3 regions of the Priestia sp. RMT2NF4 genome follow, and region 1 is predicted to be linked to each of the others. Evidence: riboswitches for the same ligand, from Rfam matches in the RefSeq annotation. Region 1 holds a riboswitch; each other region holds the start of a gene.
The links. Region 1 has a riboswitch for cobalamin ahead of ACMX9J_RS05760 (cobyric acid synthase). Riboswitches for the same ligand answer to the same signal wherever they lie in the genome.

Region 2: it holds a riboswitch for cobalamin, as region 1 does, so the genes downstream of both, ACMX9J_RS00775 (ABC transporter substrate-binding protein) here and ACMX9J_RS05760 (cobyric acid synthase) in region 1, are expected to answer to the same signal.
Region 3: it holds a riboswitch for cobalamin, as region 1 does, so the genes downstream of both, ACMX9J_RS25330 (sodium:proton antiporter) here and ACMX9J_RS05760 (cobyric acid synthase) in region 1, are expected to answer to the same signal.

What each region holds. Positions count from the first base shown of each region.
Region 1 is NZ_JBLQZO010000001.1:1,125,263-1,135,351, reverse strand. Features, by position in the region: gene ACMX9J_RS05785 (DHH family phosphoesterase) at 1-780, shown strand, start outside; gene ACMX9J_RS05780 (glucose 1-dehydrogenase) at 802-1,551, shown strand; gene ACMX9J_RS05775 (nitroreductase family protein) at 1,822-2,469, shown strand; gene ACMX9J_RS05770 (APC family permease) at 2,893-4,464, shown strand; gene ACMX9J_RS05765 (YdcF family protein) at 4,523-5,086, opposite strand; cobalamin riboswitch at 5,234-5,414, shown strand; gene ACMX9J_RS05760 (cobyric acid synthase) at 5,506-7,032, shown strand; gene ACMX9J_RS05755 (FecCD family ABC transporter permease) at 7,238-8,296, shown strand; gene ACMX9J_RS05750 (ABC transporter ATP-binding protein) at 8,293-9,576, shown strand; gene ACMX9J_RS05745 (hypothetical protein) at 9,594-10,089, opposite strand, start outside.
Region 2 is NZ_JBLQZO010000001.1:160,056-170,144, forward strand. Features, by position in the region: gene ACMX9J_RS00750 (polysaccharide deacetylase family protein) at 1-602, opposite strand, end outside; gene ACMX9J_RS00755 (BrxA/BrxB family bacilliredoxin) at 844-1,281, shown strand; gene ACMX9J_RS00760 (class I SAM-dependent methyltransferase) at 1,416-2,195, shown strand; gene ACMX9J_RS00765 (YpjP family protein) at 2,575-3,177, shown strand; gene ACMX9J_RS00770 (thioredoxin family protein) at 3,366-3,680, shown strand; cobalamin riboswitch at 3,771-3,904, shown strand; gene ACMX9J_RS00775 (ABC transporter substrate-binding protein) at 4,163-5,122, shown strand; gene ACMX9J_RS00780 (adenosylcobinamide amidohydrolase) at 5,211-5,819, shown strand; gene cbiB (adenosylcobinamide-phosphate synthase CbiB) at 5,824-6,810, shown strand; gene cobD (threonine-phosphate decarboxylase CobD) at 6,785-7,864, shown strand; gene ACMX9J_RS00795 (bifunctional adenosylcobinamide kinase/adenosylcobinamide-phosphate guanylyltransferase) at 7,861-8,421, shown strand; gene cobS (adenosylcobinamide-GDP ribazoletransferase) at 8,418-9,191, shown strand; gene ACMX9J_RS00805 (histidine phosphatase family protein) at 9,149-9,763, shown strand; gene ACMX9J_RS00810 (bifunctional adenosylcobinamide kinase/adenosylcobinamide-phosphate guanylyltransferase) at 9,715-10,089, shown strand, end outside.
Region 3 is NZ_JBLQZO010000010.1:91,273-101,361, reverse strand. Features, by position in the region: gene ACMX9J_RS25365 (sensor histidine kinase) at 1-1,216, opposite strand, end outside; gene ACMX9J_RS25360 (response regulator transcription factor) at 1,213-1,938, opposite strand; gene ACMX9J_RS25355 (DUF418 domain-containing protein) at 2,109-3,323, shown strand; gene ACMX9J_RS25350 (ABC transporter permease) at 3,359-4,042, shown strand; gene ACMX9J_RS25345 (ABC transporter ATP-binding protein) at 4,044-4,976, shown strand; gene ACMX9J_RS25340 (undecaprenyl-diphosphatase) at 5,123-5,716, shown strand; gene ACMX9J_RS25335 (organic hydroperoxide resistance protein) at 5,868-6,287, shown strand; cobalamin riboswitch at 6,393-6,576, shown strand; gene ACMX9J_RS25330 (sodium:proton antiporter) at 6,709-7,506, shown strand; gene ACMX9J_RS25325 (M20 family metallopeptidase) at 7,738-8,901, shown strand; gene ACMX9J_RS25320 (DoxX family protein) at 8,969-9,391, opposite strand; gene ACMX9J_RS25315 (type 1 glutamine amidotransferase domain-containing protein) at 9,694-10,089, shown strand, end outside.

The DNA.
Region 1 (10,089 bases):
GTAAACGATGAAGTAGCGGAAAAATTAAATGAACTGGTAAAAAAAGGCCAGAAAATCACTCTTATTGACCATCATATCTCTGCTCTTCCACTAGCTGAGAAATACGATTGGGTTCATGTTATTGCAGAAGACGAAAACGGTAAAAAGACAGCAGCTACATCTCTTTTCTACGACTACTTAGTGCGCAACAACATGCTTCAAAAAACGGAGTTGCTTGATGAATATGTAGAACTTGTGCGCTTATTTGATACGTGGGACTGGTTTCATGAAAATAATTTGAAAGCAAAGCGCCTCAATCACCTATATTATCTAATCCCGCATGAAGAATTTAAAGAGACCATTCTAGAAACGCTTCGTGAATCGTACCATACTGAAAATCAAGAATTTACGTTTACGGACAAACACGAAATTTTACTAGAAGCAGAAGAAAAAAAGATTGAAAAATATATTTACGACAAGCAAAAACAAATCATAAAAGAAAGTGTTGAAATTGCTAAAACAGCGTACAACGTAGGCATTGTATTTGCAGATACATATCAGTCTGAGCTAGGAAATGCACTGTGTCTAGAAAACGAAGATATCGACTTTTCCGTTATGGTGGACATGGGACGCCAAAAGATTGGCTTCCGTGCAGTAAAAGACGAAATCAACTTAGCCGAAATTGTTGGGCACCTTGGAGGAGGAGGTCACCCAAAAGCTTCTGGATGCAAGTTAACGGCTGAAACGTTTGCTCTTTTCGTCACGGATCACTTGTTTAAAGACGAAGAAAAAAGTGAATAAAGCGTATAAGGAGGAGATGCTATGTCATTTAAAGATTTAGTTGTTGTTGTTACCGGAGCTGCGAATGGAATAGGAAAAGATGTATCACGCACATACGCAAAACAAGGAGCAAAAGTGGTATTGGCAGATGTGGACGAAACCGAAGGCGAGCGTCACGCAGAAGCTATTCAAAGACAAGGCGGAGAAGCCATTTTTGTAAAAACAGACGTCCGAAAAGAAAGCGACATTTTACATCTCGTTGAAAAAACGGTCAGTACGTATGGAACGATACATATTTTGATTAATAATGCAGGCGTTTCCCGCTGGAAATCACCGTATGAGCTAACCGTTGATGAATGGGATGACATTATCAATACGAACCTGCGCAGCGTGTTTCTATGTTCTCGCGAAGCAGCTAAAGTGATGAGGAAAAACGAAAGCGGGGGCTCCATTGTAAACTTAGCTTCTACAAGAGCTTCAATGTCTGAACCAGATACAGAAGCCTATGCTGCTACAAAAGGAGGAATCGTTGCTTTAACTCATGCACTTGCCGTTTCGCTTGGTGATGACAACATCACGGTAAATGCTATTTCTCCAGGATGGATTGAGACATCTGACTACGATGGCCTTCGTGAAATCGATCATACGCAGCATCCGTCTAATCGGGTAGGAACGCCAGCGGATATCTCAAGAGCGTGTATGTACTTAACAAACGCCGAAAATGATTTTGTAACAGGAGCTAACCTCGTAGTAGACGGGGGAATGACGCGAAAGATGGTTTATGAACATTAAGCATCTACGAAAAAAGACTGCCGTATTTAGCAGTCTTTTTTCATATAATCAAGAAAAGAAAAAGATAATAATTTTCGCTTGACAGAACAAAATAATCATTGTAAAGTAAGTTACATAAAGTAATTAAATTTCAATTAATATTTTTTTGGTTTAATATCTCGAATTAGAGATATAAGAATTCATTATATCTTGTTTATCTCCTTTTATCAGGGGGAAGGGTATAAACATGCAATTTAAGCTTAAAAAAACAAACAATTAGGAGTGTGGAAAATGGGTTTTTTAGATAAATTATTTGATAAATCAAGTGATCAACAACAGGTTGGAAAAGATTTTTATGAAGCAATTAAAAACCGACGTTCTATTTATGCAATTGATAAAAATGTAAAAATGTCAGAAGAAAAAATTGAAGAAATTATTAACTTTGCGGTGAAACATACTCCTTCAGCATTTAATTCCCAAAGCGCACGCGTAGTCGTTTTATTTGGCGAACAGCATGATAAAGTGTGGAATATTACGAGAGAAACGCTTCGTAAAATTGTTCCAGCTGAAAATTTTTCAGATACGGATCAAAAAATGAACTTATTCGGAAGCGGCTATGGAACAGTTCTTTTCTTTGAAGATCAAGAAGTAGTTGAAGGGCTGCAAAAGCAGTTCGCATCTTACAGCGAAAATTTCCCGGTTTGGTCTAACCAATCATCAGGCATGCTGCAGCATGTGATCTGGACAGCTCTTGAGCTCGAAGGCCTAGGAGCAACTTTACAGCATTACAATCCATTGATTGACGATGAAGTAAAAGCAGCTTGGAATATTCCAAGTTCATGGAAGCTGATTGCTCAAATGCCATTTGGTAATCCCGTGTCACCTGCGGGTGAAAAAGAATTTCAACCACTAAGTGAACGTGTAAAAGTATTTAAATAAGCAAAAAAAGGCACGGACAACATTATTTTAATTAAAGCAAAATCCGAACGATTCATCGTTCGGATTTTTTTATTGGTATGGCAAGCGTAGGTGTTGCGTATGTAGCTGCTTCTAGCGGTTGATTTCGTTATATCTCAGACCCTTTTTTACGGTAAATAGTTTGAATATTCTTTTATGTTTAACCTAAGAAAAATGCGGTTAAATAGGAGGAGTAGTCCTCAAATCTTCTGTGGAATTTATGCGCTATACATAAGCAATTCAACGATGTTTTACAAAAAAATAAAGTTTTTAACTTGGTTTTTTAGAGAATATTTGTTAACATATCCACTTGTGAGGTCTTAGTAAGAGGAGGATGATGTAAAGAATCCCATATCGGACGCAAGGGCGTAGATATGTGGAGTGGAAATTTTAAAGGAGGATATTATGTCTGATCAAGGAAATCAAGGAAAGTTTAAAAAATCAATATCGTTACTTGACCTAACGTTAATTGGGATGGGAGCTATTTTTGGTTCCGCCTGGTTATTTGCGGTTAGTAACGTAGCGTCAAAGGCTGGTCCAGCCGGAAGTTTTTCGTGGCTGATTGGCGGAGTCATTATTTTACTTATCGGTTTAGTGTATGCTGAACTTGGAGCAGCGCTGCCGCGTACCGGTGGAATTATCCGTTATCCGGTTTACTCACATGGTCATTTAGTGGGTTACTTAATTTCATTCATTACCATTATTGCTTACACAAGTTTGATTGCCATCGAGGTAACGGCTGTACGTCAGTATGTTGCGTTTTGGCTTCCTGGTCTAACTAAACATGGTTCTGAATCGCCTACTACAATCGGCTGGTTATTTCAGTTCGCGTTATTAACGCTATTTTTTATCATTAACTACGTAAGTGTAAAAGCATTTGCTAAGTCAAATGTTATTATATCTGTGTTCAAATATGCGGTTCCTCTTACAATTATCGTCGTGTTAGCTTATCACTTTAAATCAGCTAACTTTACAACTGGCGATTTTACTCCGTTTGGTTTTAATGGTATTCAAGCAGCCATTTCAACAGGTGGCGTTATGTTTGCTTACCTAGGACTTCACCCTATTGTTTCTGTAGCCAGTGAAGTTAAAAACCCGCAGCGTAATATTCCAATCGCGCTCATTATCTGTATTGTACTTTCAGCGATTATTTACACAGCACTGCAAGTATTGTTCATTGGTAACATTCCGGCTGATATGCTATCAGGAGGATGGGGAACAATTCAAGAGCAATTCTCTTTACCATTTAAAGATATTGCACTTATTTTAGGCCTTGGCTGGTTAGTAACGCTTGTTATTTTTGATGCTATTTTATCACCAGGCGGTAACGGGAACATCTTCATGAATACAACTTCTCGTTTAGTTTATGCTTGGTCTCGTAATGGAACACTATTTAAACGTTTCTCAAAAGTAGATAAGAAAACAGGAATTCCACGTGCGTCACTATGGCTATCGTTTGGAATGTCCGTATTCTGGACACTGCCATTTCCTTCTTGGGAAGCGCTAGTAAACGTATGTTCAGTAGCACTTATTCTGTCTTATGCGATTGCGCCAATTTCAGCTGCTGCATTCAGAGTAAATGCAAAAGACCTTAAAAAGCCTTTCAAATTAAAAGGCATGAGCGTTATTGCTCCTGTGTCATTTATCTTCTGTTCATACATCGTATATTGGTCAGGATGGACGACAATTTCTTGGCTTCTAGGATCACAGCTTCTAATGGTTGTTATCTACGTAGCATTTAAGAAATACGTACCAACTGACGTTGTAAAATTTGCACAGCAGCTTAAATCTGCTTGGTGGCTAGTTGCTTATTATATTATTATGCTTGTTATCTCTTACCTAGGCTCATTTGGTGGAGGACAAGGTGTGCTAAGCAACCCGCTTGACTTAATTTTAATTGCTCTTGTTTCAATCGGTATTTTCTACTGGGCGAAATACACGGGTTTACCAAAAGCAGTTATCGATACGGATGATTAATAAAAAACACGGCATGAATTCATGCCGTGTTTTTCGTTTGTATAGGGGTGTACTCTATTTATTTATCAAACAGCCACGTTTTTAAGATAGCAGCATACTCACGAAAGTAGGCTTGAAGTTTAATTGAATTTGGTGTCTTTGCACCTAAAGGATAAACGTCAAAACCTTGACGCTTGGCAATAATAGAGGCGCGAAATAAATGAAAATCACTGCTAACAAGCACGACTTTTTTGTGTTGAATATCAACTTTCTTTTTAGTGAAAGTGAAATTCTCAAAAGTAGAAGTTGACTGATCCTCTTTTATCATTCGATTCTTTTTAATTCCTTCTTTTCGTAGAAAACGATAGGCTGCTTCTGCTTCAGAAATTTCTTCATCGGATCCTTTTCCACCCGTTACGATAACTTTTGTTTGTTTATGAGTCTTTAAATAAGATAAAGCCGTTTTTGCTCGTTCTTTTAAACTAGGAGACATTTGATCTCCGTCTACTTTGGAACCTAAAATGAGCACATAATCTGCTTTTTGCGGAACAGGCTGATGAGCGGTTTGATACATACAAAAAGACATGATTGCTATGTAAAGAACAAGCAAACTAATAAAGATATAAATGATTTTTTTCTTCAACTACGAGCACCTTCCTAGCTATTTCATAAGATGTTTGGAAAATAATTGTTATTATAGCATACGAGACCCAAATAAGTATAAACACAGTAATATATAATAATAGAAGAAAATCGTTATTGTGAATGGTTATAAAATTCGTTACAATAAAGAATAAATGATTTTAAAAGTGCCTCTAAGGAGGATAATAGGGAAATCGGTGTAAATCCGGTGCAGCCCCCGCTACTGTAAATGTGGATGAACCTGCAAAGACCCACTAGTCAAACTAGGAAGGATGCAGAAGTAAAATGAAGCATAAGCCAGGAGACCTGCTTTTAAAAACCCCTTATTTTTCGGTGGGAGAAATAAGTCAAGACAATGTGTTAATGAGCGCATGACCAAACCTTGACTTTTACAGTTAAGGTTTTTTTATGTGATAGGGAGTGGAAAAAGTGAAAAAAGGAAAACCTCTTATGATTCAAGGAACGCACTCAGACGCTGGAAAAAGCATGATTGCTACAGCGTTTTGCCGTATTTTTAAAGAAGACGGCTATCAAACTGCACCGTTTAAATCGCAAAATATGGCGCTTAATTCATACATTACAATGGATGGAAAAGAAATTGGAAGAGCGCAAGGAATTCAAGCTGAAGCGGCTGGAGTAGAAGCAACAACCAATATGAATCCTATTTTAATTAAACCAACTCGTGATCATGAATCTCAAATTGTCGTTCATGGAAAACCGCTTCGTAATATGTTTGCTTTTCAGTATCGGCAAGAATTTTTTAATGAAGGTTTGAACGTTATCACGGAGTCTTATAAAGAGCTTGCCAATCATTATGATCGAATTGTGATTGAAGGTGCTGGAAGTCCTGCTGAAGTGAATTTGAACGATCGGGAACTGGTAAATATGCGCGTAGCAAAGATAGCCCAAGCCCCTGTTGTGTTAGTAGGAGACATTGATAAAGGAGGGGTTTTTGCGAGTCTGGTGGGTACTCTTCAATTGCTTCCAGATGAACATAAACCTAGAGTAATTGGAGTGTTAATCAATAAATTCCGAGGAGACTTAGAGCTTTTAAAACCGGGGTTGAAGTGGTTTGAAGAATACACGGGAGTTCCGGTACTAGGAGTGATTCCTTATATGCACGACGTGGAAATTGACGCTGAAGATTCGCTATCACTCAGAAATTACTCAACGCTTGTAAATCCGTTAAAAGAAATCGATATTGCGGTTATCTCGTATCCTCGCATCTCAAATTTTACAGACATTGATCCTCTAAGCTTAGAAGAAGACTGTCATGTGAGACTTGTAACCAAGCCATCACAACTAGGTACGCCTGATTTAATTGTTTTACCAGGAAGCAAAAATACGATTGAAGATGCGCAGTTTTTACAAGAAAGCGGCCTGGCTCTAGCCATTAATCAAGTCTTGAACGCAACGAACGCTCACGTTATTGGCATCTGCGGGGGATATCAAATGTTAGGCGAGACAATTACGGACCCCGATGCAGTAGAGTCCCGGATTGAATCTATTAAAGGGCTGGGTTTGCTTCCAGTGGAAACCGTTATGACAACCAGCAAAAAAACAGAAAGAGTTTCTGGATATGTTCAGTTAGAGAGTGAGAAGGTTTCGATTGAAGGCTATGAAATTCATATGGGAAAGACGGTTTCTAAAAGCATGACGAAAGCCTTTGCGGTGGTAGATGATCAAAAAGAAGGAACGGTTAAAGACAACATCATTGGCACGTATGTTCATGATGTGTTTCATAACGATGCTTTGCGCAGAGCTTTGCTTAATCAAATTCGTAAACATAAAAAATTGCCGCCTATTACGGATACATTCAACAGTCGCCTGCAAAAAGAGGAGTCTTTTTCAAAAGCAGCAGCATATGTGAGAGAAGCTATAGATATGGAAAAGCTGTATCATTTAATAGACAACTATAAAAGCCCGGAGCAAGCACAAAAAGTGTAGCTTGTAGAGGTTTTCGCTTGTTTTTTCACCGAGAACTTTAGTACGCTATTCTACGTTGCCTAGTTCAACAGTCTAGCACTCGTAACAAATAAAAGATGATTGTTTCCAATACTATGTAGGATGGAAACATGGTTTATGGACAGGAAAATGAATGGTTAATGTAATGTAAAACATCACGCCTCGTTTCCTAGAGGAGCTGAAAGTATTGATTTTTAAACGTATTTTTTTAAACAAAGCATCTATTTTATACATAGTCAGTTTATTTATTGTATGTACTTCGGTGATTATGGGAGTATTTATTGGTACAGTTTCGTTAACCGTAGGAGATACAATCAAAATTATTATTGGCCACCTTACCGGACTATCCTTATATCACGGTCCAGAAAACATGGATTTAATCATTTGGCAAATTCGTTTTCCAAGAGTACTGGTGGCATTTTTAGTAGGAGCTTCGCTTTCAATAGCAGGGGCTGCCTTTCAAGGGCTATTAAGAAACTCTCTTGCGGATCCTTACACGATCGGAGTTTCCTCAGGTGCAACCCTTGGCTCTGTCATGGCAATTTATTTTCACTGGAGTATTTTTGGTTTGTCTATCTTCACGCTGCCTGTAGTCGGCATCGTATCTGGTTTTATTACTCTTCTTTTAGTTTTTGGTATTACGAAACTCGCAAGCGGCAATTTGGCTAATGAAACCATCATCTTAGCGGGGATTATTTTATCATCCTTTATGAGCGCGCTTATTTCATTAATTGTAGCTCTTTCTCCTGAAGAAGATGTAAGGCAGGTTTTATATTGGCTAATGGGAAGCGTATCAATGAGAGGATGGTCGCATATTCAAATTTTAGGGCCGTTCTTTTTAGTCGGTACGATTATGCTGCTGTTACATGTGAAAGAGCTGAACGGCTTAGCATTTGGCGATCAATCCGCTCAATTTATGGGGATAGACGTAAAGAAGAAAAAAAGAATGATTTTAATAGGTGCATCCGTATTAACCGGGGCTGCGGTATCAGTATCTGGGGCAATTGGATTTGTTGGCTTAGTTATTCCCCACGTAGTGCGTCTCGTAGCGGGAGCTAATCATAAGCATGTACTGCCGCTTTCTATTTTAATCGGAGGAAGTTATTTGGTTTTAGCCGATTTATTAGCAAGAACGATATTAGAACCTCGTGAACTGCCGATTGGAGTCGTAACCGCCTTAATTGGTTCGCCAATTTTTACGCTGCTGCTTGTAAAAGAACGTATGCGGAAAAGAGGAATATCATGATTGAACTATATAATGTGACGGGAGGATACGATAAGCAGAAACCGACCGTTCGTGACATCACGTTCACCGTAGACAAAGGTTCTTTTGTTGCTTTACTAGGACCAAATGGAAGCGGAAAAACAACGCTTATTCGCTTAATTATGAATGTATTAACCACTCAATCAGGAGAAGTGAAGGTAGAAGGGAAGTCCGTGAAGGCTTATTCACCAAAACAACTGGCGCAAAAAGTTGCAGTCATGACGCAAGAAAATCAAATTGGATTAGAATTTACGGTTCAAGAAATTGTTTCACTTGGACGTTATCCTTATCAGGCAAAAGGTTTGTTTAGCACTGTATCAGCACAGGATGAAGAAGTGGTAGAAAGCGTGATGAAATTAACAAACGTCTGGCACTATCGAAATCATACCTTTCAATCGCTGAGCGGTGGAGAAAAACAGCGGGTTTTACTTGCTAAAGCACTGGCGCAAGAACCTGACTACTTACTTCTTGATGAACCAACGAATCACTTAGATGTAAAACATACGATGGAACTGCTTCAGCTGTTAAAAACGTTACAGCAGGAAATGAGCTTGACGGTTCTGGCCATTTTGCATGATCTCAACATTGCCTCGCTGTTTGCAGATAATGCCGTATTATTGAAAGATGGAAGAGTAGAAGAAACGGGGATGGATGCCATTTTTCAGGATGCAGCTACGTTAAAAAGAGTATATGGCGTTGATTTGCATGTATTTCACCATCCCGCTGTGAACAAGCGGCAAATTGCTTTTGTGCCCCCGTATCAATATCCAGAGACGGACTTCCATGAGTTGTATCAGTTGCAAAAGGAACCGGGCAAGCTATGTTTATCCTTTGCTCGTCCTTTGAGAACTCTTTCACTGGGTTCCAATGAAACAGGTCTAGACTGGTGTCAAGAAATTGTTCAACAGCAAAGCAGTTCTAACACGGCGTGGAAATCTGCGTCTTTATCTAGTCATGAAGTTCGCTTAAAAGACGATAAAGGTTACTCGTGGCTGACTGTACTGACACATGGACAAAAAGAGAATGAAATGAATATTGTTCTACTAACAAATACACCGCTTTCGGACGCGAACTTACTTCATGCTGCGATGAAGGTAATTGAATACCGGGCTTTCTTAGGAAAAACAGGCCGTATTGTTGTAGCATCATCTCATCATAAAGAAGAAAATCAAGAAGAAATTTCAGCGTTCTTAATGGAACGCCTACAGAAAGAATTACAACTATTTATGGAAACAAAAATGACCGACAATTGCTTTAAATAAGCAGTAGCGGTCATTTTTTATTCTTCGGAGTGATCAGGCTTTTCTGTTTCACCTCCTGAACTCATCGTTGTCTCAGTTGTATGTTCATCAATCTTTTTTTCTTTTAGCTTAACAGAGAATAAGTCTTTGACTTCTTCATCCACTTGATCAGAGTCAGCGCTGTAAGTTGTACCAATGTTTAAGTGGCCGGTCAAATCTTTAATTCCTAGCTGGCCAAAATTATTACTAAGGTCAATTTTGTCTAACAATACTTTTTCCACCATAATTTTTTCAACAACAATGGACTGCTTTGGCTGAGTTACTTCATCAATCTTTTTGTCAAGAGTTTTCACCATCTCATATAAAGCTGTATTGGACGATTCTTCCTTTAACGCAGAGAGCTGATTTTGAATGTCTTCGAAATTAGGAGCTGACTGCATAGCCGAAAGTAAATGAGCTGTTTGCTCGTGCAGTTGAGACAATGATTGAATAAGATGAGCTGATTCATGTAATTGCTGATGAAGCTCTTCTATT
Region 2 (10,089 bases), 970 kb from region 1:
CGGTGCGGCTCTTTTAAATAAGGAACGCTGCCGTAAGGAACGCGGATTAACTTACTGTCAACACCGGTTACTTTCTTAACTGTCGCTTGACACTCCTGCATTTCTTTTAACGCGGCGCCGTCTTCACTATACATGACATGAATATCATGAGAGACGCCGTGACAGCCGATGGCATGTCCTTCCTGTGCTACTTTTTTAGCAATTTCAGGGTGAGCGTCAATTTGATACTTTAACATAAAGAAAGTTGCTTTTACGTTGTATTGACGCAAAGCATCTAAAATGTGAAGGGTATCAGGCGTTGGGCCATCGTCAAACGTAAGGTAAACAGGCTGTGTAAGAGCTTGATTTTGATCGTTCACGGTATTTCCTACATACATATTATGGTGAAGTGTATTAAGCAGCTTCTCAGGTTGTGCTGAAGATGCAGCTTCTTTCAGCGGCAATGAAGTAGATGCTAAGACTTGCTGAGATGCAGCGGATTCACTTCCTTTGGCTTCTGTAATAAAAAATAAAGAAGCGACGATCACTAACACTAAAGACAAAAATGCATAAAATCGTTTGTTTGGCTTAAATCGTTTGTTCGGTTTAAATCGCTGGTTCAATTTGAAAATCCTTTCTACTAAACTACTATTTACTACTATAGTACAAAAAATGGAATATTAATAGTAAAAATCGACATTTTTATGGAAAAAAATTAGATGATATGACCCGGTTTTAATCTTTTTTTGTCAAATGAAAAAGGAGAACGTGACAGCGATAAGGATTTGAAGAGTGAGTAGCTAGATTTTTCCTGGTTTTTATAGTATGCTTTTAGCGTGAATGATTGTTAGGAGGAATGTTAATATGTCAATGGCATATGAAGAATATATGCGTCAGTTAGTTAAACCAATGCGTCAAGAATTAACTCAAGCTGGTTATGAAGAATTAACAACAGAGGAAGCCGTAGTTGATTTTATGGAAAACGTAGAAGGAACGACTTTTGTTGTCGTTAATTCAGTTTGTGGATGCGCTGCTGGTTTAGCACGTCCTGCAGCAACGCAAGCGTACTTACAGTCTGAGCAAAAACCAGATCAAGTGGTAACTGTTTTTGCCGGTCAAGATAAGGAAGCAACAGCTAAAATGCGTGAATATTTTGGGGACATTGAGCCTTCATCACCGTCTATGGCACTTTTAAAAGGAAAAGAAGTTGTTCATTTTATTCCTCGACATGAAATTGAAGGTCAGCCGTTAGAAGTTATTTTTGAAAACATTTTAAATGGCTTTAAGCAGCACTGTTCATAAAATGTCCTGCTTTTGTCACATCTAGTATATAGATTTTTAAAGAAAAATCGCATATACTTTATAAGAAAAAGGATGTCTATCGGCATCCTTTTTCTTTATGTAAATAGCCAAACAGTGTAGGGGGAGTTATGAAAGTGATTGTTACGACTGCTGGTCGAACAAATGAACAGATGATTATAAAAGCCAAACAAGTAGCCGCTGATTTAAGTATACCTTTTGTAACAAGAGAGAAGAAATCTGTCGCAGATCTTCAAAATCTTGAAGCGGCAGACGTGCTGGTTGTCGGTAAAAATAGAGTAGAATTGCACGTCCAAAATGAAGAAGAACCTATTTTTTTTCATCCAAATTCCGCTATGTTTAGAGTGAAGAGATGGCTGCGCGGAGAACGTGATCCGTTTATTGAAGCCGCTAGTTTGGAAAACGGAATGAGCGTGCTTGACTGTACACTTGGTCTTGCATCGGATAGTATGATGGCGAGCGCAGCGGTAGGGAAAAGCGGGAAAGTTGTCGGACTAGAAGGCAACCGCTATGTAGCTTATTTAGTCAAACAAGGACTTTTAAATTGGGAAAGTGACGTACAAGAGTTGAATGATGCAATGAAGCGTATAAACGTGGTTCATCAAAATTTTGAATCGTTTTTGGCGTGTTGTGAAGATAATTCTTTTGATGTTGTCTACTTTGATCCTATGTTTCAAGAACAAATTGAGGAATCGAATGGAATTAACGGTATTAAAGCAATAGCACTGTATACCACGCTGACGCCAATGGCTATACAAGAAGCAAAAAGAGTAGCCAAACAAAAGGTCGTGCTAAAAGATCATTGGAAAAGCAGTCGTTTTAAAGAGCATGGATTTACTGTGCAAAAACGAAAAACATCAAAATTTCATTACGGGACAATTGATATACAAAAATAACCAAAAAAGTAAAATTAATTACGCTCATTGAAAAGACTTCCAAAACCTTTTAGGAATTAAAAAGTTTTGGAAGTTTTTTTATGAATTTCATCTAAAGTTCATAAAAGTATGATATATTTTTGAACATAAAAATACTTTTGTGTTTAAGCATCCAGCAAAAAAGGAATATCTTGTATAGGTTTCCGCTCGGTGTGACAACCTCAAACAGAAGAAGGAAGGTGGTAACTGAAAAGTCGTCAAATGCCCGTAGACAGCATAAATGAATAAGCAAATATAGGTAAAAAATTAATAAGTATGTTACAATACCTAGTGAGTTATGATAATGAATTTTACAATATGAAAAGACCATATGGGAAAAGATGAGAAAGGAAAGATACGAATGCCTAGATGGATAAAAAGAATGCTAATTGTATTTATTACAGTATTTACATTTGGGCTTGTCACTCCACCAGAATATTTATACGTTGATGATGCAAAAGCGGACAAGCAACATAAAGCAGGGTATGTAAGAGAAACAACTCCTGTCACAGCTGTTATAGAAGATATTCATTTGCCATATGAAGAACCAAAATATGAAGACGTTTCATCATTTGTTACGTATGCAATGGAATCAGCTGAAAAACAGTCAGTGGAAAAATTCGGAACAAAAATTGGTCCTGTCATTGAAGATGAATTTCGTCAAGCAGTGTTACCTAAAATTGAAGAAGTGCTGACCGACATTGGCACTGAACGTGAACAGTCAATTCAGAATCTCGAGATAAGCGAGCACCCTGCTGCTGGCTACGGTGAAAAGATTTTCCATGTATATGACCGGGAAACCGGTCAGGACTTAATACGGTTTCATGTACGGCGTGAAAATCCTCCAAAAGATGGATACTGGTTTAATTTTCACTATCATGCGGCCGCAGATAATTTTCAAAAGCATTATGATTTAGGGAAAATTTATTGGAACCGAAACATGCCGCCTAAGTGGTTCAGCTGATAATAGACACAACATTCTACAATTTCGAAATGTTAGCTTTTTTAAGCTAGCATTTTTTTACGTCTAAAACCGTTATGGTCTAAATAAGCTGAAACATTAGCACAACGATAAAAAAATCGTTTATAATGAAGTCAGACTTCTTACTATAGAATTGTAGGAAGGAACGAATAGACGCTGGAGGTAACACAATGAAACAATTTACGGAAGAAAAACAATTTCGCGAACAAATTAAGAATGAAACACTAAGCGTTGGGATTTTTACGACAACGTGGTGTCCTGATTGCAAACGTTTGGATATGTTTATTGATGAAATCGTTGACGAAAATACAGATAAAGCATGGTTTAAAATTGACAAGGATGAGTTTGAAGAACTTTCTGCTGAAAACAATGTAATGGGTATTCCTTCTCTTCTTGTATATAAAAACGGTGAAAAAATTGCGCACCTGCACAGTGCAAATGCTAAAACGCCTGAAGCGGTCCGTGAATTTTTAGCAACTCTTTAATTCCCTAAGCTGCGAGAGCATTCTCGCAGCTTTTTTTGTGAGAATGGCTATTTCCATTTTTCGATGAGTGGGGTATACTAGGACAAGTGAATAATCGTAAAGCAATAAGGTCTCAATTTAAAGATTGAGTGAAAAGGGAAGTCTGGTGAAAAACCAGCGCGGTCCCGCCACTGTAAGCGCTTTGTGCGTAAGTCAGGAGACCTGCCTTATTGTTAGCTGTGAAACCTTCGAGGAAGGGTGAAGCAGGGTAATGAACATACATATCAAGTATAGTGAACGGATTCTTTTCCTGCTTATCTTGACGTTACCTGCTTTGCTTTCAATTGAAAGTAAAGCTTTTTTATTTTGAAGCTGCTGCCGAGCAGTATACATAGTCAAAGCGGAAAAAACGGGATAGCGCTGCTTTTTGCATGATCATTTGCTTTTTCTTTAACGTGGAGGTTTCGTATTCACAATGAACAATATATAGGGGGAGTATTTAGATGAAAAAATGGCTTTCGTATTCCATTATTGCGCTGTTAGTCATCGTACTTGCTGCATGCGGTGCAGGCAGCCAAAGCAACAGTGATAAAAAAACGAAGCAAGATACAGAACAAACGTCACAAGCTGCGTTTCCAGTGAAGGTAAAAGACGCGCGTGATAAAGAAATTACGTTGAAAACACAGCCTAAGAAAATTGTTTCATTAATGCCAAGTAATACGGAGATTGTATATGCCCTTGGCCTTGAAAAAGAATTAGTCGGTGTCACAAGCAACGATGATTATCCTAAAAGCGTAAAGAAAAAAGCGCAGGTGGGAGATATGAACGTTAATGCAGAAAAAGTTATTGCTTTAAATCCTGATTTAGTGCTGGCACACGCTTCAAGTATGGGCGTTTCAGATGAAGTATTTAAACAAATTGAAAGTGCGGGTATTCCGGTATTTGTTGTAAAAGATTCAACAACGTTTGATACGGTTTATGATTCTATTACGCAAATTGGTAAATTAACGGGTAAAACAAAAGAAGCTAATCAAACAATTAAAGACATGAAAGAAAAAGTAGCTTCAATTGAGAAAAAAGCAAAAACGATTTCAAAAGAAAATCGTAAAAAAGTATGGATAGAGGTATCGGGAGCTCCTGAGATTTATACAACAGGAAAAGGTACGTTCATGAACGAAATGCTTACTATGATCGGTGCTGATAACGTAGCGGCTAGTGAAAAGGGTTGGGTTAAGTTTTCTGAAGAGCAAGTTGTTAAGTTAAACCCTGACGTTATTATCGCAACGTATGATGCAGACAAAAATGAGATTATGAAGCGTCCCGCTTGGAGCAGCATGACTGCTGTAAAAGAGGGGAACATCGAAAAGGTTGATCAAAACAAAATCAACCGCTTAGGACCTCGTATTGTAGATGGCTTAGAGGACTTAGCAAAAGCAGTATACCCTGAGGTGTACAATAAATAAAAAGAGGGACCATATTCCAGTTCGAATTGAAAAGGGGATTGGTCCCTTTTCACATCTTAAAATTGAAGAACGGCCTGAGCTTTTAATCATGAAAACCGAGACTTCTTATAAAACATACAGCTCAGGCGTTTTAGGAACAGGCATCATGGAAACGGACACCTTTTACAATCGATTTGTTCATAAAGACTATTATTCAGATACTCCTTCTTTAGAGTATGAGCAATATTTGATGAAAGAAAATGTGCGCCATGAGCAAATCGTAGGGTTGATGACAGCGGTTTGGTTAAAAGAAAGAGCGGTTTACTGTTATGAAGGCTACGGAGTAAGAGTAGCTTCCGTGATAACGGCTGGAGTAGGAAACGCAGTGGATATTACAGCTGACGAAGCTGTCCCTTTCTATTCCTCTCCCGGTACAATTAATATGTTTTTTTTCGTGGAAGGCAGGCTTACGGATGCGGCGTTTTTACAGCTTTTTATTGCCGCTACAGAAGCCAAAACAAAAACGCTGTCACAGCTGGGTGTCATAGATCCAGCTACAAAGACGATTGCTACGGGAACATCTACGGACAGTATCTCAGTTGCAGCGTCTCAGCAAGGACCATTATATGAATATGCAGGCTCTATGACCGCTTTAGGTCAAGCGGTAGCCAAGCTGGTAAAAATAAGCTTAGAGCAGGCACTTAAGGAAAAGAGGTGAAGAAATGAGTATTGCACAAGCGATGATTGCACACCTGACAGCCATGACGATTGCTCTACTCATTGACCGAATCATAGGTGACCCAGAAAATTGGCCGCATCCCGTTCGCTGGTTTGGCAAGTGGATTTATTGGATGGATTCCAGATTAAATAAAGGCGCAGGAAAACGATTCAAAGGATTGCTTCTTGTGATAAGTATGGTGGTGCTCGCAGGAGTTATTCCTTTTTTATTCCTTCATGCTTTGTACGGAGTTCATTTTATACTAGGTGTTTTAGTAGAGGGCGTAATGATTGCGACTACTATATCCACTCGTTCCTTAAGCGAAGCTGCTTATAAGGTGCAAAAGCCGCTTCAGCTAGGAGATATGGAGAAAGCTAGATATGAAGTAAGCATGATTGTGGGACGAGATACGGATCGTTTATCAGAAGGAGAAATTGCCAGAGCGACGGTAGAGACCGTGGCTGAAAATACAAGTGATGGTATTACAGCTCCGCTTTTTTATGCATTTATAGGAGGAGGAGCCCTAGCCTTTTTTTACCGAGCTATTAACACATGCGATTCAATGGTTGGGTATAAAAATGACCGCTACTTTCTGTTCGGCTATTTTAGTGCAAAAACCGATGACGTATTAAACTATATTCCAAGTCGGTTAACTGCAGTGGTAATGACCGCTGTTAATGTAGCAAAAAGCCAATATTCTCTTTGGCATGTAACGAGTTTGATTAAGCGCGATGCTAAGAAGCATCCAAGTCCAAATAGCGGATACGGGGAAAGTGCAGTGGCTGCCCTTTTAGGTATTCAACTCGGCGGGCTTAATACATATAAAGGCATAGAATCTAATCGTGCAAAAATGGGCGAACCACTCATTCCCCTGCAAGCCGGTCATATTGAACAAGCTGTTTTCATTATGAAAAGGACGGTCTATGCTACGTGGTTATTCTATCTTTTGTTAGGAGGAGTTATTAGTGCTATTACCTACACATGGAGCTAACCCCAATGTCTTTTTAAAAGCAATAGGGGCCGAGAATTTGTCGCATCTAAAAGACTTTAGCGTAAACACAAATCCTTTAGGGGCTCCCCTTGTTCTTCACGAAAAGTGGAACGAATTCAAGGAAGCTGCGTTTAGTTACCCTGATCCTGAAGTAACAGAACTAAAAAATAAACTTGCAGCTCATCATCATGTTTCCGCTGCCCAAGTGCTGCCCACAAATGGGGCCGCTGAAGCGTTTTTCCTTATTGCTTCTTTATTTTCAGGAGAGAAAGCGGGGATTGTACAGCCGACGTTTGTCGAATACGAACAGGCAAGTAAAGCGTATGGATGTGAAGTGACATACGTTCCTTTAGCTGAAGAAAATGGCTGGAGCTGGGATATAGAGTTGATTATGAGTATTCTTCCGGATATAAAAGTACTATGGATTTGTCACCCAAATAATCCAACGGGCGTTATGTATAGTCACGAGGAATGGATGAAAGTAGTAAAAGCTGCTGCTCATCATGGTACATACTTAATAATTGATGAAGCATTTATTGATTTTGTCGAACATCAGCCTTCATTTGATTCTCTTATTCTAAACTATGAACATCTCATTGTTGTGCGTTCGATGACAAAGATGTTTAATATTGCGGGGCTTCGCCTTGGCTATATTTTGGCAAATGAAAAAATCATTAGCAAGATGTCTAAAAAACAACCTCCTTGGAGTGTAAATGGATTGTCGCAGCAAGTAGGGATGATATGTGTAGATGAAAAAGATTTTGTGAAAAAAACCGTATATTATATTAAACAAGAACGAAAACGGATCTTGAGTCAACTAGAAGAATGGGGGCTTTTGGTTTCTCCGTCTCAAACAAACTATTATCTTTGCAGCGTTCCGTCTTCTATTAAAACGCGCGATTGGCTTATCTATTTAGCAAGCCGCGGTGTGGTAGCTCGGCATACTGAAAACTTCCCATTTTTAAATGGACGCTATATCCGTTTGGCTGTGAAAACGAAAGAAGAAAATGACTATTTACTTAACGTAATCAAACAAGGACTCGATGAAATATGATCATCTTTATTAGCGGAGGGGTTCGAAGCGGCAAATCACATGCAGCGGAGAACATGGTTCAAACTTTTTGTACAAAGCGCGCTGTTTATATTGCCACAAGCCGGCAAACAGATAGTGAAATGCAAAAACGTATCCAGCTTCATCAAGCAGAACGTCAAGCGGCGAACACGCCTTGGGTAACGATCGAGCAGTCTGTAGATTTACAACAAATTCTTCCAAACCTTCGAAGTGATGATACTATACTCTTGGACTGTGTCACAAACTGGCTTGCCAATGAGCTTTTTTTAACCGAAAAAAGGTGGCAAACAAAAGAAGGTAAACAAGAGGTTTTTCGTCAGATGATAGAAGCGCTCGATAAGCTGTTTGCGCAGTCTCAGACGGTCGTGCTAGTATCTAATGAACTGTTTGAAGCGGGCGTGTTAGAGGAGCCGACATATAGCTATATGCATATGTTAGGGAAATTACATCAGTATATTGTAGAAAAAGCAGATGTGGCTATTTGTGTAGAAGCGGGACTTTCCCGTTTTAAAAAAGGAAAGGAATGTGTAAGCAAATGAAAGAATGGATAGCCATACTACGAATCTCTCTTCAGTTTTTTACGATCTTACCACTGGCTAAAACCGTTCAATGGACTGAAAAAAGAACGGCACGCTCACTTTTTGTCCTGCCTTGGATTGGCATATTACTAGGTTTAATGTTTTATAGCTTTTTACAGCTGCTTCACTATTCACCTATCACTGCTATTGTTAGCAGTATTTTAGTTTTGCTTTTGCCGCTTGTTTTAACGGGTGGTCTTCATGTAGACGGGTGGATGGATGTAAGTGATGCGTATTTTTCCCATCAGTCAAAGGAAAAGAAACTGCAGATTTTAAGCGATCCGCACGTTGGGTCTTTTGCTATTCTTTCTCTTATTGTTCTGCTTCTGCTGCGCTTTAGTGCAATCTATGAATTAACGTCTCTTTCTTCTTTATCGGTTTGGGTATGTATAACCGTCTTTACACTTCCAAGAATCGGAGCCGCTTTCTTAGTTATGAGAGATAAGCCCGCTAAAGATACGGGGCTTGCTGCTTATTTTCAAAAAGGAGTCACCAAATGGTCTATTTATGCATTTATCGTCATGAGCCTATTCTTAGTTGCTATTTTCATTGTTTTTATAGACAATAAATTCATTATCTTTTTCTTTGCCGGTTTTTTATGGCTCTGGATACGGTTTTATCGTTCGCAGTTTGGTGGCGTAACAGGAGATGTTATAGGTGCAACCATTGAAGGAGGAGAAACGTTTTTATGGATAATTCTTTGGTTATCACATGTATTCGCCATGGCATGACGCTTGAAAATCAACAAAAAAAATATATAGGGTGGAGTGATCCGCCTTTAAGTATAGAAGGGAAAAATGAATTAAAAGAGCTTTCTCTAGAGCCGGAGCTCGTTATTTCCAGTGACTTAAAAAGAGCGCTAGAAACAAGTTCAATTGTTTTTCCTAAATCTCAGGTGATTAAAAGGGAAAGTTGGCGTGAGCTGCATTTTGGAGATTGGGAAGAGAAGACGTATGAAGATTTAAAAAACATACGGGCATATAGAAATTGGATCGATCACTGGGCAGAACATACGCCTCCGAATGGTGAAAGCTTCTCAGGGTTTTCAAACCGAGTTTGGGAAGCTTGGGAAGAAGCGGTCGATTTGGCGGCTAGTCAGCAATTGCGTCACATTGCTATTGTTTCACACGGCGGACCACTGCGTTTACTTGCGTCCCATTTTAAACAGACAGCGTCGCTTTGGGATGTTTCTTTTTCTTATGGAGAAGGTTTTTCAGTAACGTGCACATACAAACAGGCAAAGGAGAGAAGAGCATGCATTTCGTATTCGGCGGTGCATTTACCGGCAAAAGAAAATGGGTGAAGCAGCAGTATGCCAGTGAGTCGATAAAATGGCATTGTTTGTATGAAGACCCCGTTTTACCGGCCATTGAGTTTGAAGAAAGTTACATTGTGCTAGAAGGATTTGAGCACTATGTTAAGGAATTAATACATAGCGAGCTGGAGGCTCCGCATCTTGTTGTTAAAAAGGTCATACAGAAGTGGAGAGACAGCGGTGTATGGGAACAGTTAATAGTGATTGGAACTGAAGTCGGCAAAGGCATTGTTCCTTTAGATCCAATAGAGCGGCAGTGGAGAGATGAATGCGGGTATGCGTATCAGCATTTGGCGGCACATGCCCAGAAAGTA
Region 3 (10,089 bases), on a different contig from region 1:
TATATTCACTTTTGTCACGCAGCGTTTGGCCAATTTCTTTTAGCTCTTCTTCGTTCCAATTGTAATAGCCGCTTTCAAGCATATGGCCATATCCTTGAATCGTCGAAAGGGGTGTTCGCAAATCATGTGATATTCCAGTCATCCATTCTTCACGAGTGGTTTCTAGCTGCTTTCGTTCTTTTTCAGCTAAGCTAAGCTGCTCTGCCATCTCATAAAAGGCGTTAATGACTTCTGAATACAAACGATATTGAAAACGTACTTTTCCATTTTTCCGAAAGACGCGCTTCCGCTCTTTTTCTGTTAGCACTTCTGAATAGTTTCCGCTTCCCATGCGCCCGAGCCAGCTGGTGAAGAGAAGTAAGGGGCCACCGTAGCGAAAAGCGTTCCAGATTGAAATAGAGATAGTTGCTAAAAGAACTAAAGCAGCAACTATAACTGCGCCAACTACTGTTTTTTTAATAATTGAGTAGTCAGAAATAGTTTGATGTTTGTTAGGGGTATGAAAAACCCATGAATAATTTTTCTTTGAATCATGAAAAATTGTAGCTGTAGATTCATATTTATCTTTTTCTATTTTGCGGGAAATAATGTCTAAAGGCTCATACTGCTGTTTTTTTTTGGACATTCGAAAGGAAGAGACAACTTCGCCTTGGTTATTAATAACTTGCAGAGAAGCATCTTTACTTAATAACTGCTTTTCCAATTGAGGTACTTTTTCCGTTATTGGAAGGCCGCCTTGGCTGTAATTTTTATATAAATCGTATAGCTGGTCTTTTAATTCATTTTTATAGCCTAGTATGTAATATGTGGGTTGTACCAGAAACGTATCCAGTTCTGTGACGATATGATAGTCTCGAAATTTTTTCTGTTTTTCAATATCGAGAAGTTGAGCAACTGTATAATGCTTAGGGATATTCTTAGGAGTATTGACTTCTCCAATTACATCTCCTTGTTTGTTCAGTACTTGGTACCATAATCCTTCTTGCTTCAACCGTTTTTCTAAATCTGCTGAAATGGTTGCTTTCCCATTTTTCACTGTTGTGTCCGTAGTTAATACGCTAAGTGATCCAGAGGGCAAGTCTCTTTTGATATCTTGTTTTGTAAGGTAATAGCCTAGAAATATTAAAGCGCAAAAAAGAATGCAGCAAACACACGCAATAACCGCAATAAACTGAAACGAAAAATGAAAGGTCAACCTTCTTTTAATTGATTTCATAGTGCTTTTCCGTTCACTAATTTATAGCCAAGCCCTCGTACCGTAACTAAATGTTGTGGACTGCTAGGGTTATCTTCGATTCTTTCTCGAATTCTTCGAATATGAACGGTTACCGTATTATCGTCTACGAACTGGTTATATCCCCAGACGGCTTCAAGCAGCTGGGATTTGGAAAGAACCACGTTCATGTTTTTACAAAAATGAAGTAGCAGCAAAAATACTTGTGCGGGGCAAGCAATCGTTTGACCATCTACAATGAGCTCTCCAGCGGATTCATCTACGATAAAACGATCAAACTCATAGCGATTTGAAGGCTGTAATTCCATTTTTACAGGACTTCTTTCGATCAGCGTTTGTTTTCTGCGCAGTCGTGCTTTAATTCGTGCCGCAATCTCTAAAGGATTAAATGGCTTGGTTACGTAGTCGTCTCCGCCCATCGCGAAACCTGTTAACACATCCAAGTCAGATACTTTGGCTGTTATGAACAGGATATATGCGTTTGAGAGCTCACGAATTTTAGGACAAATATCAAATCCGCTTTTATCGGGAAGCATGACGTCCAACAAAATAATATCAATCGTTTTATTATGTAAAACATCTAGCGCTTCTTGAGCGGTGTGAGCTTTATAGATTTGGTTGAAGCCTTCTTTTTTTAATACTGTCTCCAGCATTTTGACAATAGCAATTTCATCATCCACTAGCAAGATAGATGCATCTTCCAATATAAATCACCTCTGTTTCATTTCATACGTATTCGATTTTAGCATAAGAACATTACGAAAAGATTAACAAAATTGGAAAATGTTAAAGAAAAGATAATCTCCCGTTTATTTTCTTGAAAACTTCATTTCATATACTAAATATACAGACACATAGTAAAGGAGTTAAAAGGATGAGTAATGATGTTAGGCGGGTTAAAGTAATTGATAGTATGAGAGGATTCAGCTTGTTTGGTATTTTACTAGCGAATATGCTGATTTTTCAATATGGTATTTACGGAAAGGATATGATTCATCTCTTCTCGCTATCACCAAGTGATTCAGCAGCCTATGTCTTTTTAAAAGTCGCGGTAGAAGAAAGTTTTATGCCAATCTTTACTTTTTTATTCGGTTATTCAATGGTGAAGATGAAAGAAAGTTTAGAAAGAAGGCAGTTAGGAGTAAAAAGGCATTTCTTTCGCCGCTTTCTTCTGCTTCTAGGATTTGGCCTACTGCATGGAGTACTTTTATGGGAAGGAGATATTCTTACGTTTTACGGAATGATGGGGATATTTTTATTAGTTTTCTTTTTAAACCGTAAAGCTAAAACGCTGTTGGTATGGGCATCGATTTTACTAGTTCTTACGGGAGCAGCCGGTTACGGTTCATTAAACGATAATATGTATCTTCTTAGTGATAAACAAACGCTCACCACATACGTAAAAGATACGATTCATGTATATGGAAGTGGAACTTATGAACAAATTAAAGACCACCGCAACAACGTTGATCCGATGAATATAGCAGGATATAAATTTGCTTTTGCCTTCTTGTTTACACCATTTATAATGGGTGCTTTGTTTTTGTTTGGCATGTACGCAGGGAAGAAAAATTGGTTTTACGACGTTTCAGCTAATTCAAAACAGTATGGCCGTTGGGCGGCCGTGTTGGTTCCGCTTAGCTTGCTGTTAAAAGGAACTATGTACGTATGGCCAGATGCTAATTGGGCTGGTTCTACACATATGTTAGGTGGGAGTCTCTTATCTCTTGGTTATATTGCAGGCTTTGCTTGGCTATATGCGAAATACGAAAAGTCATTTTTGATGAAGGCTTTTGAAAGCGTAGGCAGGATATCGCTTAGTAATTATTTAATGCAAACGGTTATATGCACGACGATTTTTTATGGTTATGGATTAGGTTATTTCGGAAAGCTCGGCATGATTGCAGGGGTTTTTGTCTGCATAGGTATTTACGGAATTCAGCTTATCGGAAGTTATATGTACGTGCAAAAATTTCAAACTGGACTGGTGGAAAAGCTGCTGCGCATATGGACAAATTTTTCTTGGAACGGAAAGCCCAAAGAGAAAAAAGCTTTACCTGAGGGAATAAATCATCCTTTTGTTGGATGATAGCAGTCAAACTTATTTAAAAGGAGATTTTCGAAATGTGGGCCATTAGTGTAAAAGAGTTTCAAAGCTTATTTAAAAGTGTTAAATCAATTATCGTTATTTTAATCGTATGCGGTGCTTCCTATGGAATAGCCCATCTAGTTAGTCAACTTGGAGGTCAACTGACGAGCGCACAGATTCGAGATGGAGCCAACGGGGGAATTTTGGTGATGCTTCTCGGATTCGGACCCTTGTTTATTTCAAGTCTTTCTCACAATGTTATTAATCAAGAAATTAAAACAAGAACAGCCAGGTTTTTAGTTACCAAAACATCAAGAGAGCGTATTGTACTAGGAAAATTCTTAGGAATTTGTTGTTTCTGGCTTGTTTGTATCTCTATTTCATTTCTACTGATTACGTTTATTTCGCATCATTTTTCTTTTTATATATTTTTAGAGTGCCTGCTATTCACCGTTTGTATCATTTCATTTGTTTTAATGCTTTCAGCTTTAATACCAAGTCCAACTCATACTATGTTTTTATCAATTATTTTATCGTTTGTTCTACCGGTACTGAGTGGATGGAGCATATTTTCATCAAAAGCGTACATTGCATGGTTTAAGTATGTGACACCTTACTACTATTTAAAGTTGGAGAAAGGGTATTTAACGGTTCTTCTTATTTTTGCAGCACTCTGTTTATGTACGGCACTTTGGAGTTTTAAAAGGAGAGAAGTATAATATGTATGCTATTGAAACAAGTAAATTAACTAAAAAGTATGGATCTAAAACAATTGTTAATAGTATTAATTTGCAAGTCCCACAAGGAGAAATTTACGGATTTTTAGGGAGAAACGGAGCAGGGAAGTCTACATTTATTAATATGCTTACCGGCGTTTCATTCCCTTCAGCAGGAGAATTTACGCTGCTGGGACAGAGTGATATTGATTTAGAGCTTCAGAAGAAAATAGGTGTGCTTCCTGACTATGCTACCTTTTATGATGAGATGACGGCACTCAATCATTTGCGCTATTTTTTAAAGATAAACGGACATCGTTTTTCTAAAGAACACTGTAGTAATGTACTGAAGAAAGTAGGATTAGAAGGACATGACCATCAGAAAGTTGGAAAGTTTTCTTTTGGAATGAAAAAGAAGTTAGGAATTGCTCAAGCGATTGTAACAGACCCAGATCTTATCTTTTTAGATGAACCAACTTCTGGAGTAGATATTGAATCTGCTCTCCACATTCATGAATTAATAAGAGAACTTCAAAATCAGGGCAAGACAATTTTTATGACGTCTCATAATTTAAATGAAGTTGAGAAGATTTGTACACGTGTAGCGATTATGAAAAATGGTGTTATTTTAGTAGAAGGGACAATGGAAGAACTGCGTTTTCAATACCAAGCGAAAAAAACGGTGATGATTAAACATGATCCTTACCCAAGCAGTCATAAAGAATATATTCAACAGTTTTTCCGTACGGTGAGTCCGGACGTGGAATACCATCACACGTACACAAAAGTGATGCTTCAAAAAGAGAGAAATATCCCTCTGATTATTCGCGAATTGATTCAATGCGGCATCGATATTTATCAAATTCACGTAGAAGAGCCTTCTTTAGAAGAAATCTTTTTGCAAAAAAACATCGTGGATCATTCGCAAGTAAGTTAATGGGCAAAAATCTGTTGGCTTACTACTCAGCCTGACTACGTTATTTATAAATACCAGTTAGGAAGCTTCTGACAAAAACATGTTCATTTTCTTCAGAAACTGATAAGATAGCTAATGACATTTAAAAATAAGAAAGGATTTCGATTATGTTATCAGCTATTAATTCAGTAGACTATACCATTTTCCATGCGGTGAATCAGTACGCCTCGCATGTGAAGTTTGTAGATTCGCTGATGGTATTCTTTGCAGATTATGCCCAGTATGTACTTATTGTTTTACTCGGCTTGTTTTTACTTATTAATAAAAACGGCAGCCGTGTTGTAGCATTTCAAGCTTTATGTGCTTGTGCCACAGGAGTCATTATCAATAAAGTGATTAGTTTATTTGCTTATCGAGATCGTCCGTTTATCTCTCACCACGTGAATCAGCTTATTGATCACGCCGCGAATTCTTCATTTCCAAGCGATCATGCTACATCTGCATTAGTTATCACTTTTACCATCTGGCTGCATTTCAAACGTTCAGGGCGCATGTGGGTTGTCATGGGTGCACTCATTGCATTTTCACGCGTATGGGTTGGCGTTCACTATCCATTCGATGTGTTAACAGGAGCCGTTTTAGGCTGCGTGCTGGCGCTGTTTATTCATTATGTTATTTTTAATACGAAACTGATGAGGGCTATTACCAACTTGTCTATTTTTCGAAAATCAGCTTATGACGAACAGTCTCAATATTATTAAGAAAAAGTCGCATATACGCGGCTTTTTTTATTGGAAAATTTTTAATGTATTTAACACTTGTTTTTTAAAATTAAATTGTGTACAATTAAATCACAGAAACGATAAATAAAAAATTTTAATAAAATTACTAAAAAAGAGGAGAGATTTATACATGAAAGCTTTATATGAAACGACAGTCGTTAACACAGGTGGAAGAACAGGAGAAGTTCATTCTTTAGATAATATCTTTAATTTAGACGTTGCAACACCTCCAGCGCTTGGTGGAGAAGCAACAACAGCAACAAACCCAGAGCAGCTATTTGCAGCTGGATACAGTGCTTGTTTCAACAGTGCGTTAGAATTTATGTTGAAAAAACATAACGTAGAAATTAAAAGCAGTGAAGTAAAAGCTACGGTTCAGCTGCTTCCAGATAAAGCTGATCAAGGAGTGAAAATTGCTGTAGCGCTTGAAGCTCATATCGAAGGCTTAGATTTAGAAACAGCTAAAAAATATGTAGACCTAGCCCACTCATACTGCCCGTATTCAAAAGCAATCAGCGGCAACGTAGACGTAACGGTAGAAGTAGTTTAATGGCTTTAAAAAGCCCTGCTAAGCATGTAAAGCTTAGCAGGGCTTTTTTATTTGAATTTTCTCTATTCATTTGTAAGGAGTACTAGTATAATGAGGAAGAAAATGAATCATTCGCACAGTTTAGGTGCTCTTACATAGCGTAAGAGGTAACAGGGAATCGAGTGCAAATCTCGAGCGGTCCAGCCACTGTAAGCAGGGAGTTTTCTATCTTATCGTCACTCAAAACGGGGAAGGCGGTAGAAAATGATGATCTCAAGCCAGGAGACCTACCTATTCTGTACACTTGACTCTTCTAGGAAAGAGGCGGTGTATCAAGGTACGCAGTGAGCAATTACTGTTTATTTTCATATGCCGACACATCCTCAATTTCTATAGAATTGAGGCTTTTTTACGTTTTATTTTAAAAAAAGGAGTGTAGGAAATGGAAGGTTTATCAGTTTTTTTACTTGTCTTTTTATTAGGAATCAGGCACGGATTAGATGCAGATCACTTAGCTTTTATTGATGGCCAGACCCGATATAATTGGCGAATGGGCAGCCGTTTTGCCCCGTGGGTCGGAACGCTGTTTTCACTAGGTCATGGAGGAATGGTGGCCGTCACGGCCGGGGTGCTGGGCGTAGTGATGAAGAATTTTACGTTTCCAGCATATTTCGATCATTTTGCATCTTGGGTATCTATCATCTCTCTCTTTCTGATTGGGACATTAAACACATATCATTTGCTTCGAACTAAAAACAAAGAAGAAGAGTTTCAGGTGAGCGGGTTAAAAGGGAAGTTTATTCCGAAAATCGCAAAAGGAACAACGAATCCTTTTTTAATTATTCTTGTAGGAGCGCTGTTTGCCCTAGCCGCTGAAACGGTCAGTCAAACGGCCGTGTGGTCTCTAGCTGTAGGGAACGCAGGCAAATATACGCCGCTTTTATTAGGACTAGTATTTATGTTTGGTATGATGCTGACAGATACAATCGATTCACTGATTGTACATAAAATGGTGAATGAATCGAGTAAGTTTGGGCAATCTGCTTCCCGCTTGATGGGCTGGGTTATTGTTATCCTCGCATACGGGGTGTCCTTCTACTTAGCATTCACTTTCTTTAATCCATGGGCCGAAGTAAACTTTGAAATGGTTGGCGTTATTTTGTTTGTTTTTTTAGTGTCTATGTTTGTTTTTGTAAGTGTGAAGTCAAAAGGGAAAAATATCAAAATAAATGTCAATTAATAAAATGAAAGCTTTAATCTGTTGAAGATTGAAGCTTTTTTGTATAAATTTGTTGAAGTTTATGGCTATTTTCGGTCGGTTATGAATAAGTTAAAGTATTATCTGTATTTTAAGGATGGAAAATTGTCTGAAAACCATTATAATTAAGGATAATTTAAGGTCGTTATGTGAAACGTAGAACATACTCATACGTACGATAAATAAAAGCAGTGAATGCACAAGCAGCAGGGGTTGTTTGGAGGAGGAATTGATTTGAGTCAGGTAATGGTAGAACAAAGCGTATTTAGTTATTTAAAAGAACATGAACAAGAGATGCTCGAAGATTTAGTTGGATTTGTGAAAAAAGAATCACCGTCCTACAGTAAAGAGTTAGTCGATCAGTGTGGAATGTATTTAACGCAGCTGTTTCAGAAGCGTTTAGGCGTAGGGTATGAAATCATAGAAGAAAAAGAAGTAGGAAACCACTTGAAATTTACGATTGGAGAAGGAGAGAAGCAGCTTTTAATTATCGGTCACTTTGACACGGTATGGGAAAAGGGAAGGCTGAGTCTAAGAACAGAAGGAAACAAGCTTTATGGTCCGGGAATTTTAGATATGAAAGGCGGCATTGTGCAATCAATATGGGCAATTAAAGCGATTCAAGAGCTCGGCTTAGAAATGGATAAAAAAATTGTGTTTTTCTGCAATTCAGATGAAGAGATTGGATCAATTTCCTCTAAAAAATATATAGAAGAAGAAGCACAAAGAAGTGAAGCAGTGCTAGTAGCAGAACCTGCGGTGGCGGGTTCAGGTGCGTTAAAAACGTCGCGTAAAGGAGCGGGGATTTTCACCGTAAAGGTGTGGGGACGAGCAGCCCACGCTGGTAATCACCACAAAGAAGGAATCAATGCTATTGAAGAGCTAGCGCGCCAAGTGATTTTTCTGCAGAGCTTAACCGATTATGAAAAAGGTACAACGGTGAACGTTGGGACATTTACCGGAGGCAGCGGTACAAATGTAGTGCCGGAATATGCAGAAGCGCACGTGGATTTACGTGTTTCTACAGAAGAAGAAGCAAAACGTATGACGGATATTATTTTGAATTTAACGCCCATTTTAAAAGGGATTAAGATTGAAGTAACAGGAGGCATGAACCGTCCTCCAATGGTTAAGTCTAAACAAACGGAAGAGTTATTTGAATGCGCTCAGTCAATTGCGGCCAAACTGGGTATGAAATTAGAAGAAGCAGCTGTTGGAGGCGGAAGTGATGGCAATTTTACAGCGGCCATTGGCATTCCCACGTTGGATGGATTAGGAGCATGCGGAAAAGGAATACATGCAGAATATGAACATATTCAAATTGATACGTTGTCCGAGCGTTCTTCTTTATTTGCGAATTTGCTGCTTCAAATATAAAAAAAGCCCGCCTCAAACGGCGGGACTAACCTGAAAGCTTATAGTGGGAGAGTATAAGCTTTCTTTTTTATTTACTGCTTTCTTCTTGAAGAGAAAAAGCAGTTTCTTTCTTTTTAAATACCACTTTATCAAGAGCAAGGAACTGGCTTCCTGCAAGAAATAGGTGAGCAGACATGGCAATTAAGGCAATATCAAACTCAAACCCGCCAACGAATCCGCTTTTAAGCTTGGCTGTAAAAATAGCGCCAAGCATAACTGCCACAAATAAAGCAGCTACGACTCTTGTTGCTAGACCAAGAATAATCAGAACCCCACCTACAAGTTCAATTGTTGCCACAATATATGCCATGAAACCAGGGATTCCTAAGCTATCGAAGAACCCTACTGTATTTTCAATTCCCCCTTGCCATTTTTGAAAGCCGTGTACTAAAAATGTAAAACCTAATACTAAACGAATAATAAGCGAACCAATTTCGACGTTTTTATTCACTTTACTTCCTCCTTTAAGTGTATTTGAAAAACACTACATTATGTAGTGTAAAAGCCCGTAAAAAGAAATGTAGCAATTAAATAAAGTCTTTCTTATTTGGATAATTTTACAACATTATGAACATCACACTACACATTGTAGTGTGATGTTTGTCCCCAGTCAAGTAAAAATATAAAATTAGACCATTTGGCATACAAAAAATTTCTGAAGGGTACTTGAAAAATCCTTTAATTATGTACAATTTAGTTCCTTATTTTCAATCTTATTCTCCAACATGCTATACTGATGGCGGAGGTGTTACGATGCGCTTAGAAAATAAAAGAGTTATTGCGCTTGTTAGTGCAGACTTTGAAGATCTAGAACTATGGTATCCAGTGATGCGTCTTCGCGAAGAAGGAGCAGAAGTACATTTAGTTGGAGAAAAAGCAAACGAAACGTACATGGGGAAATACGGTGTTCCAGCCGTATCGGACTACGCATTTAAAGATGTTGATCCAGCTGAATATGACGCTATTTTAGTACCTGGAGGCTGGGCGCCGGATAAACTGCGCCGCTACCCTGAAGTAATTGAAATGGTTCGTCATATGGATGAACAGCAAAAGCCAATCGGCCAAATCTGCCATGCAGGATGGGTATTAATCTCTGCAAAAATCTTAGATGGCCGAAACGTAACAAGTACGCCAGGAATCAAAGATGAT